DNA from 2 places in the Herbidospora sp. RD11066 genome. Region 1 is predicted to be linked to the other one. Evidence: riboswitches for the same ligand, from Rfam matches in the RefSeq annotation. Region 1 holds a riboswitch; the other holds the start of a gene.

Region 1 (5,404 bases):
CGACGATCCAGGACCTCGGCCGGGCCAACTCCTTCGACGTCGACGTCTACGACTACCTCAGCCCCGAGGTGTCGGTGCAGGGCAACCCGTTCGAGAGCGCCGAGCGTCTGTCGCAGTACGACGCCCTGGTCGGCGTCTCCAGCGTCGGCAACGACGTGTTCGTCACCAACCGGCCCTCGACGACCACCCCCGGTGCCACCGTCGACGAGCAGGCCGCGCTCCAGACCTACATCCGCAACGGCGGCGGCTTCGTGGCCATCCACGGCGCCACCGACTCGATGCACAACTGGGACTGGTACAAGAACCTGACCGGCGGTGAGTTCGACAACCACGGCTCCAACGCCGGCGGCATCCAGAACACCTGTGGCGGCTGCCTCGTCGCCGAACTGGTCACCGAGGACGGCACCCACCCGGCCACGCGTCACTTCGAGAAGAAGACGACGATCTCGGACGAGCTCTACAACTGGCGGGGTTTCCTTCCCCGCGAGAAGGTGCACGTCCTGCAGACGCTGACCGAGTCGACCTACGTGAACGGCATCGGCAACAGCGCGGGCCGGATCGAGGGCGCCGACCACCCGATCTCGTGGTGCGCCAACTTCGACGGCGGGCGTTCCTTCACCCAGGCGCTGCTGCACAACTGGCAGCTCACCGCCAACCCGCTCTTCCAGCAGAACATCCTGGAAGGCATCAAGTGGGCCGCCGGCGCGACCTCCGGCAACTGCTCCACCCACACCGAGATGCGCGGCCTGGTCGCCGCCGGCGTGGCCGACGGTTCCGTCAGTGCCGACCTCGCCGCCACGCTGAACGGCGCGATCGACGCCTCGTACAACGCCTACCTGGTCAAGGACTACATCAAGGCGATGGACGAGGCCAAGGTCGTCCGCCGCGAGGTCAAGGCCAACCTGCCCGGTCCCGACAACACCCCCATCCGCGAGCGCGCCAAGGAACTGGCCGAGTGGATGAAGGTGCTCGCCGACGACGCGATCATCCTGCGCTTCCAGTCGGAGCCGGTGGGAGCCACCCACCAGCCCGGTGACGACGCGGTCTTCGCGGCCCCCGCCGACGGCCAGAACGTCACCTACCAGTGGCAGGTCAAGGCTCCGGGTTCGGCCGACTGGGCGGACGTCCCCGGCCAGACCTCGTTCGCGATCGACGTGGTCGCCGCGCCCGAGCTGAACGGCTCCGAATACCGGGTCCGCGCCACCGACCCGACCGGCGTGATCGTCTCGCGCTCGGCCGTTCTCCAGGTCGGCTGACCCACCCGTTCCACAGCCGGTGGCCCGAGATCCTTCGGGCCACCGGCCTCGCGATTCGATCAGGAGTGAACCGATGCGCCGCTTTCTCCTCCCGGCCGCGGCGGCGCTCGCCCTGTGCACCGCATGCGCCGGCACCCCGGCCGCGTCCGAGCCGGGGGCGGTCACCTGCGAATCAGGCCCGCGTACGCCCCTCGCGGCCCCCGGCGACACCGAGTGGCACCACCCCGACCGGGCCTTCTACGCCCCGGGCGACCAGAACATGCCCACCGGCGGCAGCCTGGAGCACCTGCTCGCCGGGGACAACGCCCTGATCGTCCAGTACTCACCTGAGCTGCCGCAGCCCTCGATCGACGAGCTCCGCGACTGGGCCGCGATGCAGACCGCCACGGTGGCCCTGCCGGGACCCGCGGAACCCGTCATCCGCGCCGAGATCGCCTCGAACGAGCTCACCTGCGACGGACTGGACCTGGCCCGGCTCACGGAACTGGCCGGCTCCCGCACCCCCGGACAGGTGACCGAACACTCGTAGATCCCCCGATCTGGTGCAGAATGCACCCCGTGATGCGGCGAACGATGGTTGTCGTCCTTGTGGCCGCCGGACTTGGCGTACCGAGTCCTGCGGTGGGGGCTGCGGATCCCTTGACGGCGGTGAAGGCGCAGTACGTGCCGGGCCACGGCGTCATGATCCGAGAGTGGGGGCATTCGTTCGCCAGCGCCCCGGCGAAGCTGGTCTTCTGGCAGGAGGGGTGGCTGGAGTTCGGCCGCAAACAGGTGGTGGCCTACGAGACGCGGGTGAAGCGCGCTCCCGTCAAGGACCGGATCAGGTCGCTCGGCGGCGGGAAGTACACCTACCGCACCAGCCCGGCGATCGTGCGTTCCCTGCCCAAGGGGAAGGTCTGGCGGGCCGGTCCCAGGGAGTACAACCCCTTCTGGAACCCCGTCTTCATCGTCGAACCGACGACGCTCAAGGCGCTGCTCAAGGCCGGGAAGCGCCGCAACGCGACCATGTACGAGGGCGTCATCGCCTACGGCGACCTCTACGCGGCCTCGCCGTCACTGCGGGCGGACACCCCGAAGCCTGACGAAGCCCAGGCGGCGGTGGACGTCAAGTGGCACATGTACACCAGTGCGAAAGGCCTGCCGAACCGGTTCTGCGCGAAAGTGGACGACGGCCAGGACGCCCCCGGCCGCGACACCTGCGTCAATTTCGACTGGTGGGGCGCGAAGAAACATCTGCCCGCCCCGTCCGTCGGCCGGGTCGTCTTCCCGGGCTCCTGACCTGTCGGGGGTGGTCGAACGGGTGCACATGATGCATCATGTGGGGACGAACCGGGCTGATCCCGGTTCGTTCACAACCTAAGAACCGCGGGAGCTCGGGCGTAACCGGGCTGAGAGGGCGACCAGCGTCGCCGACCGCATGAACCTGTCCGGGTAATGCCGGCGTAGGGAGCGTGTGTGTGATGACCGCTGTCATCGATTCCGAGGCACCCCTCACCCTCGACGAGGCTCCGCCGAAAACGCTCGGCCTGCTCGACCAGGGTGCACTGTGGGCCAACCTCGGGGTGTCACTGCTCGGGTTCTCAGGAGCGATCGCGCTGGTCAACCCCCTCGGGGACCGTCCGCTGAGTTTCGTCGCAGCGCTGACGGCCGCCGTGGTGGGCAGTCTCATCGGTACGGCCATGGTCGGCCTGGCCGCCATTCCGGGCACCCAGACGGGCGCCCCGGCGATGATGCTGCTCAGAGGGCTTTTCGGGGCGAAACTCTCCTATCTCCCGAGCGTGCTGAACATCATCCAGATGCTGGGCTGGGGGGCGTTCGAACTCTGGGTCATCGCCCAGGGCGCGCAGGCCATCGCGGGGCAGTTCGGGGTGACGGTGCCCTACGCGGTCTGGGTCGTCATCGCCGGGGTGATCACCACGGCGCTCACGATCAAGCCGCTCGGCGCCGTGCGCATCCTGCGCCGCTACGTCACCGTCGGCGTCGTGCTGGCGATGATCTATTTCGCGTACGAGCTGATCTCGCGCGGACCCTCGCTGGGAGCGGGGTCGTGGGAGGCGTTCACGCCGGCCGTCGACTACGTCATCGCGCTGAGCGTGTCGTGGGTGCCGCTTGCGGCCGACTTCTCGCGGTTCTCGAAGAGTTCGAGGGCGGCGTTCGGCGGGGTGGTCGGCGGCTACACGATCGCCCAGGTCTCCTGCCTGGCGCTGGGGATCGCGGCGCTGGCGCTCGTCGGCAACGACGTCAACCAGGTCTGGGATCCGTTCGTCACCGCGTCGCTCGGGGCGGTCTTCTTCGGGATCCTCGTGCTGCGGGAGACCGACCAGTCGTTCGTGAACGTCTACTCGGTGACGATGTCGCTGCAGAACCTGATGCCGAAGGTCGACCGGCGGATTCTCTCGGTCGTCATCGGGGTGCTGGTCACGCTGCTGGCGATCTTCGTGAGCGCGGACACCTACTCGGCGTTCCTGGGGATCATCGGGGCGGTGTTCGTGCCGATGTTCGCGGTGCTCACCGTCGACTACTTCCTGCTCGGCGGGCGCCGCAGGTGGGACACCTCGGAGCACGCGCCGTCGCGGTGGATCATGATCGTGCCGTGGGTGCTCGGGTTCGCCGCCTGGTGGATGGTCGCGGCGCCGACCAAGATCGAATGGTGGGATGCGATCTGGGATTCGGCGCGGGAGGCGCTCGGTTTCGTGCCCCAGATGAGCGCCGCACTCGGGGCGTTCCTGGTCGCCGCGCTGGTCACGCTGGCGATCGGGGGCCTGAGGCGGCGCTCGGTCAAGGCGACTATCTGATCCGGGTGAAGGCCACCGCCGCGGCCGAGGCGATCACGGTCGACAGGACGACCATGAAGAGCACCGACTTCAGCGGGTTCTCACGTTTCTTCGGGTTGGCCACGGCCGCGACCCTCGGTTCACGCCGCTCCGGTGTCGCCGACGGCGTCGGTTTGGGACGCGGTGACGGCTTCTTCACGGTCGGGACCGGCTTCGGAAGGCGTACCGGAACGACCCTGGCCGGTTGCTCCACCCTCGGCTTCGGCTCTCTCACCGGAGGAGGCGGCGGCGGGGGTGGCGGCGGCGGTGGCGGCGGAGGTGGAGGAGGCGGCGGCGGTTCCTCCACCTGAGGCGGCGGAGGTGGCGGTGGCGGCTCCACCTGCGGTTCCTCCGGCAGAGGCGGCGGACACGGCGTCTCCGACGGGGTCGGCGCCGGTGGCTCCTCGGCGGGCGGCGGTGGTGGCGGAGGCGGCGGTGGAGGCGGTGGCGGGTTGCACGGCGGCTGCTGGAGGACACCGACCCCCAACTCCACGTCGAGGATGACCCCGACCTGGACGCACACCCCCACGCCCGGCCCGACGCCGACACCGACGTCGAGGATGCCGTCGGCCGTCGCGGCCGGGGCCGAGGCCACCGAGAGCGTGGCCAGCATCAGGAAGCCGAGTGTCGCGGCGGTTATTCGGCTTGTCATCAGCTCAATCCTGAGATTCGGCCGAATTCGGCCAGTGCGCTGGTGAACGCGTCGGGCTTCACTGCCAGCCCGCCGTCGAACACATGGATGATGTCGAAGGCCATGAAGATGCCGACCCCCAGCAGTGCCGCCATGGCCAGCATCGGCAGCAGCGCCATGCCCTTCGGGCGGGCCCCGGCCAGGAACGGGAAGACCAGCACGATCAGGCCGGTCACCACGGTCAGCACCAGCAGGATGGTCGGCGGGGTGGCCCCCGCGTCGGCGGCGCGCTGGACCCGCGACGAGCTCAGCTGGGAGATCTGGTCGACCACGGCCGCCTTGGCGTCTTCCTGGTCGTCACCCTGGACGACCAGCCCGGAGACCTGGGTGCGCAGCGTGTTGAGGCGGGTGGTGCCCTCGGTGCTGAGCTGGCCTTCGGCCATCAGCGGCCACTCCTGGTCGACCACGAAGCCGATGTAGTCGCGCAGCCCGGCCTGCACCTGCGCCGCGGCGGCCGGAGGCAGCTCGTTGGCGGCCCAGTAGGCCTCCACGGCCGACTGGCTCTCCGTGTACGTGTTCTGCCTGGCCGCGTCGGCGGTCGTCCACGGAACGACGATCGCGATGGCGAAGACCAGCAGGAACAGCGCCGACAGCATCGACCCGGCGTGGCCGACCGTCGGGCCGCCGGGGTCGGAGTCCTCGCT
Region 2 (5,404 bases), on a different contig from region 1:
GCTCAACCGCGATCATGTCGGCATCGACTGCGGCTAGCGTGCCGCTTTCGGTGTCTCGGTTGGGGACACCAAAACAGGGTGCGGGCTCGATCGCGTCGCTATCCGCTGCGGCCAGCATGTCGGTTTCGGTGCCCAGGTCCGGTATGCGCGGGCCGGGCATAGGCCCAACGACGATCATGCTGGTCCGCGACTCGGTGCCTGGGTCCAGGACGTGTGGATTGGGTGCGAGCTCGGCTGCGATCGCGTCGGCATCCGCCGCCGGCTGGCCGGGCAAAGGCTCAACAACGAGCATGTCAGAGCCCAGCGCAGGCTCCAGTGCCCAGCGGACGGCGGCGAGCGCATAATCCGGGCGGTGCTCCGCATAAGCGGGTGCCGCCGTGCCGAAGGACGAGCCGAGGTCCACGCGGGTTCTCCTAAGACGCGTCAGGGGCCGGGAGCCGGGCGGTGGCGTCGGCGTATTTCAGTAGAAGCCGGGCGAACTCCAGCCGTTCCGCCCGAGGCCAGTCGCGGGTGATGTGTTCGAAGGCCTGGCGCTGCTGGTGGCGGAACAGGGCCAGCAGCGCCACCCCCTCGCCCGTCAGCTGAAGGACGGTGCGACGCCCGTCGAGCTGGGACGCGGCCCGCACCAGGTAGCCGTTGCTGATGCAGTCGGTCGCCATGCGGCTGGCGACCGACGCGTCGACCATCAGGTGGTCGGCCAGGGCGCCGATCGTGATCTCGCGGCCCGCCTCGGCCGCTTCGTCGACGATGTTGAGGACCAGGTTGCGCGTCAGGTCCTTGCGGCCCACGGGGCCGTCGACGGGGGCCTGCATGGTGCGGCGGCGGAGCCGGGCGAAGGCCATGCCCACGGCGTCGAGGAGCGGCTCCTCCTGCGGTGTTGCGCTCACATCGCCTTTCTACCACAAGGTGCATATATGTGCTATTAAGCATGTAATTGCATCATGCATACTTGAGGAGGCACCATGACCACGGCCATCGTCAACGCCCGTGTGTTCGACGGCGAGCGCGTCCGTGAGGAGACGACCGTCCTGCTGGACGGCGCGCTGATCGCCGCCGTCGGCACCCCGCCGCCCGACGGGGCGGAGATCGTCGATGCCCAGGGCGGCACGCTGCTACCCGGGCTGATCGACGCCCACGTCCACACCTCCGAACCCGCGCTTGCGCTGGCGCTGCGGTTCGGGGTCACCACCGAGCTGGAGATGCAGGGGCTGCACACCAAGAAAGGCCGTGCGCACCTGCCCGACACGGTCGCCGACGTGCGCTCGTCGGGGTTCGGGATCACGCCGCCGGGTGGGCATCCGAGCGAGCTGTTCCCGCCCGGTTTCGAGCCCGCGGCCGGGCCCGACCTGCCGCTGATGCCGTTCGCCAGTACCCCGGAGGAGGCGGTCGCGTTCGTGCCGCGGCTGGTCGCGGACGGGTCCGACTACATCAAGTTCATGGTGGACGACGGCTCGGTCGAAGGCCATCCCGGTCTGCCCATGCTCGACCAGGCCACGCTCAACGCCGGGGTCGCCGAGGTCCACCGGCACGGGCTGCTCGCCATCGCGCACACCCTCACGGTCGAGGCGACGCGGATGGCCGCCGAGGCCGGTATCGACGGGTTCGCCCACCTGTTCATGGATCAGCCGCACACCGCCGAGATCATCGATGTCATCGCCGCCTCGGGGGCGTTCGTGGTGCCGTGTGTGGTGCTGAACGCGTCCATGATGGGGATCACCGGTGGTGATCTGGCCGACGATCCGCGCGTGGGATCGCGGCTCGACGCCGCCTGGACCGCCACCCTGCGCAGCAGCTACGACCGCTATCCGCAGGGCCGTCTCGACGACGTGCTCGCCTCGGTGAAGGCGCTGCGTGACGCGGGGGTCGACCTGCTCGCGGGCACCGACGCCGCGCCCGCGCCGCTGCCGTTCCTGGGCGGCGTCGTGCACGGTGCCAGCCTCCACCGTGAGCTGCGCTACCTGGTCGAGGCGGGGCTCACGCCGATCGAGGCGCTGCGCGCGGCGACCTCCGTCCCGGCACGGCGGTTCGGGCTCACCGACCGGGGGCGCATCGCCGCAGGTCTGCGGGCCGATCTCCTTCTGGTGGACGGAGACCCGACCGTCACCATCGGCGACACCCTCAACCTGCGGCGGGTCTGGCGCGCCTGAACCTCACGACGTGTCCAGGCGCGGGAAGGCGACCTCGCGCAGGATCAGCCGCAGCGCCGCCGCGATCGGGATGGCGAACAGCGCGCCGAGGATGCCCAGCAGGGCCGCGCCCAGTGTCACCGCGACGAGCGTGACCACGCCGGGCACCTCGACGGCCGCGCCCATGATGCGCGGGACCAGCACGTAGTCCTCGAAGAGCCGGTAGACCACGAAGAAGACGGCGGTGGCCAGCGCGACGGGGAAGGAGACCGAAAGCGCCACCAGGAAGACGACCAGTCCGCCGAGGGTCGACCCCACGACCGGGATCAGGTCCATGAACGCGACGAACAGCGACAGCAACAGCGCGTACGGGACATTGAAGATCACCAGCCAGATGAAGGTCAGCACCCCGGCGACCGTCGACGTCACGAGGTTGCCGAGCACGAACCTACCTACTTTGCTGAGGATGTCCTCGCCGATGAGGATCGCGCGCGGGCGCCGCGAGTTGGGTACGCACCGGTAGGCGGTGGCCTTGATCCGGGGCAGGTCGGCCAGGAAGTAGATCGTCAGCACCAGCACGATCACCGTCGAGAAGGCCGCGCCCGCCACCACCTCGCCCGCGCCCAGCAGCCCGCCGACCAGCGAGATCTCGCTCTTACCGGTACCGAGCTCCTGGATCACGCGGGCCAGGTCGAACCGGGTGTTGAGCCGCCCCACGAGCGTGTTCTGGTTCGTCGCCTGCTGGAGATACATGGGCACGTCGTGGACGAACTGGCTCACCTGCGCCACGACGACCGGGATGGCCAGTGCGAGGAAGCCCCCGACCAGCGCCAGCGTCGCCACCACGATGATCAGCACGCTGGCCCAGCGCGGCACCCCCCGCCGCACCAGCCAGTTCGTGGCCGGATCGAGCCCGATCGCCAGGAACAGCCCCAGCCCGATGAGGATCAGCACGTCCTTCGCCGCCCCCAGCAGCAGGATCACCCCGTAGGTGACCGCCACGCCCGCCGCGGCCATCATCCCCACGTGGAACGGCGACCGCCGGTTGAACGGCCGCCCCTGCTCGCCGAACGGCCGCCGTTCGGTCGCCGCCGCGTTCGCCTTCTCCGCCGCCCGCTCGACGGGCCCCTCGGGAGGGTCGTGAGATGTCATGCCGCATCGCCCCCACCTGCCCATTCCCGCTGGCCGGAGGCGGCACCGGGCTTTGCCGGAAAATGGCGGGGTGGTCTAGGCTCGATCACGACATCGCGGGAGCCCGCGCAACGGGCTGAGAGTGTGGCTGAGGCGGCCACAGACCGCTCGAACCTGACCGGGTCATGCCGGCGTAGGGAGAAGGTCCGTAGTGACGTACAGCCAAGATTTATGGGACACCCGCGTCTACCAGGCGATTCTCGACCACCCCTTCATCACCGGGCTCGTCGACGGAACGCTGCCCCGTGAGGCGTTCCGCCACTTCGTCGAGCAGGACTCCCACTACCTGCGCGACTACGCCCGCGCCCTGGCCGTGTGCGCGGCCAAGGCGCCCGACGACGAGACCACCAGCGCCTTCGCGGGCGATGCCGCCGGGGCCATCGCGGCCGAGCGCGAGATGCACGCCGCCTTCATGGCCGACCTCGGCGGCTCGGCCGAACAGGCGGCCGCCGCGCCGGTCGGGCCGACCACCCGGGCCTACACCAGCTATGTCCTGGCCACGGTCTACGGGGGTTCGTTCCTGGACGGACTGGCGGCGGTGCTGCCCTGCTACTGGATCTACGCCCGGGTGGGGGAGGACCTGCTGAAGCGGTCATCTCCTGATCCGCTCTACCGGCGGTGGATCGAGGCGTACGGGAACGAGGCATTTCAGGACACGGTCCGCAGAGTGGTGACCCTCACCGACCGGGTCGGCGAGGAGGCCACCAAGGCGCAGCGCGCGCGGGCCGCGGAACACTTCGCCACCACGGCCCGCTATGAGTGGATGTTCTGGGACGCGGCGTGGCGCCGCGAGTCCTGGCCGCTGTGACGAAGCACCACAGCGCGATGACCGGATCGCAGATGGCGCAGCCGAAGGACGAATGCTCGAAGAAGGGGAGGATCGGGCTCCCTTTCAGGTGGTGGACGACGTCCCAGGCGGTGTGGATCAGCCAGCCGACACCGATCCAGGTCCAGCTGTTGAGCCCTTTGTACGCGACGAAGGTCATCACCACGGGTAGCAAAAGTTCCCAGTAGCCGAGCCCGCCGCCGCTCAGATAGGCCGCGCCCGCGCCGCCGACCAGCACGGCGTTGACGTGACGGCGGCGCGGTTCGGGGAACAGTGACATGACCGCGACGAAGACCAGCCCGATGAGAATCGGCATGACGATGTCCATGCGCGGCAGGCTAGATCGGCCGCGCGTGGGCGCCCCACGGGGTGAATCGACAATCTCCGCCGGGTTCTCGCCACCTCTACGGTGGTCGGCATGCACACGGTGGCGGTCCTGGCTCAGGACCATGTGGTGGCGGCCGACCTCGCGACGCCGATCGAGGTGTTCGGGCGGGCGCGGCTGGGCGACGGGAGCAATCCGTACAAAGTGCTGGTCTGCGCCCCGGCACCGCAGGTGGCCGGGACCGCCTTCACCCTCATCGCGCCGCACGGCCTCGCGGCGCTGCGGGAGGCGGACACCATCGTGGTCCCGGGCTGTTCCGAGGAGGCCTCGCCGCCGGCCGAGGAGGTCCTCGACGCGCTGCGCGCGGCGGCCGCGAGCGGCACCCGGATCGCCTCCATCTGCGTCGGCGCCTTCACCCTCGCCGCCGCCGGGCTGCTCGACGGCCTCAGCGCCACCACCCACTGGGCCGCCGCCGACCGGCTCGCGCGGCGGTTTCCGCTCGTGGACGTCAAACCCGATGTCCTGTACGTCGACAACGGCGCCGTCCTGACCTCGGCCGGAGCGGCTGCCGGGCTGGACCTGTGCCTGCATCTGGTGCGGCGCGACTTCGGTTCGGAGGTCGCCGCCGACTCGGCCCGGGTGTCGGTGGTGCCGCTGGAACGCGAGGGCGGGCAGGCGCAGTTCGTCCCGCACACCCGGCCCGCCGTTCCGCGGGGATCGCTGCTCGACCCGGTGCTGTCGTGGATCGAGGACAACCTCGACCACGAGGTCACACTGGCCGACATGGCCCGGCGCGGCGGGATGAGCGGGCGCACCTTCAGCCGCCGCTTCCGCGAGCAGACCGGCACCACACCGGTGCAGTGGCTGCTGCGGGCCCGGGTGCGGCGCGCCCAGTTCCTCCTGGAAACGACCGACGAGGGGGTCGAACGCGTAGCC

Evidence for each region. Region 1 has a riboswitch for thiamine pyrophosphate ahead of ACYQ78_RS14015 (purine-cytosine permease family protein). Riboswitches for the same ligand answer to the same signal wherever they lie in the genome.
Region 2: linked by a shared signal. The riboswitch ahead of tenA (thiaminase II) and the one ahead of ACYQ78_RS14015 (purine-cytosine permease family protein) in region 1 are both predicted to bind thiamine pyrophosphate.

The regions. Positions count from the first base shown of each region.
Region 1 is NZ_BAAGDO010000003.1:543,599-549,002, reverse strand. It holds gene ACYQ78_RS14030 (ThuA domain-containing protein) at 1-1,256, shown strand, start outside; gene ACYQ78_RS14025 (hypothetical protein) at 1,330-1,785, shown strand; gene ACYQ78_RS14020 (hypothetical protein) at 1,905-2,534, shown strand; TPP riboswitch at 2,612-2,723, shown strand; gene ACYQ78_RS14015 (purine-cytosine permease family protein) at 2,717-4,051, shown strand; gene ACYQ78_RS14010 (hypothetical protein) at 4,044-4,721, opposite strand; gene ACYQ78_RS14005 (bestrophin-like domain) at 4,721-5,404, opposite strand, start outside.
Region 2 is NZ_BAAGDO010000002.1:1,172,059-1,177,462, reverse strand. It holds gene ACYQ78_RS10990 (class I SAM-dependent methyltransferase) at 1-403, opposite strand, end outside; gene ACYQ78_RS10985 (MarR family winged helix-turn-helix transcriptional regulator) at 414-887, opposite strand; gene ACYQ78_RS10980 (amidohydrolase family protein) at 963-2,147, shown strand; gene ACYQ78_RS10975 (AI-2E family transporter) at 2,151-3,278, opposite strand; TPP riboswitch at 3,364-3,474, shown strand; gene tenA (thiaminase II) at 3,469-4,125, shown strand; partial or broken gene ACYQ78_RS10965 (DUF6010 family protein) at 4,178-4,423, opposite strand; gene ACYQ78_RS10960 (GlxA family transcriptional regulator) at 4,562-5,404, shown strand, end outside.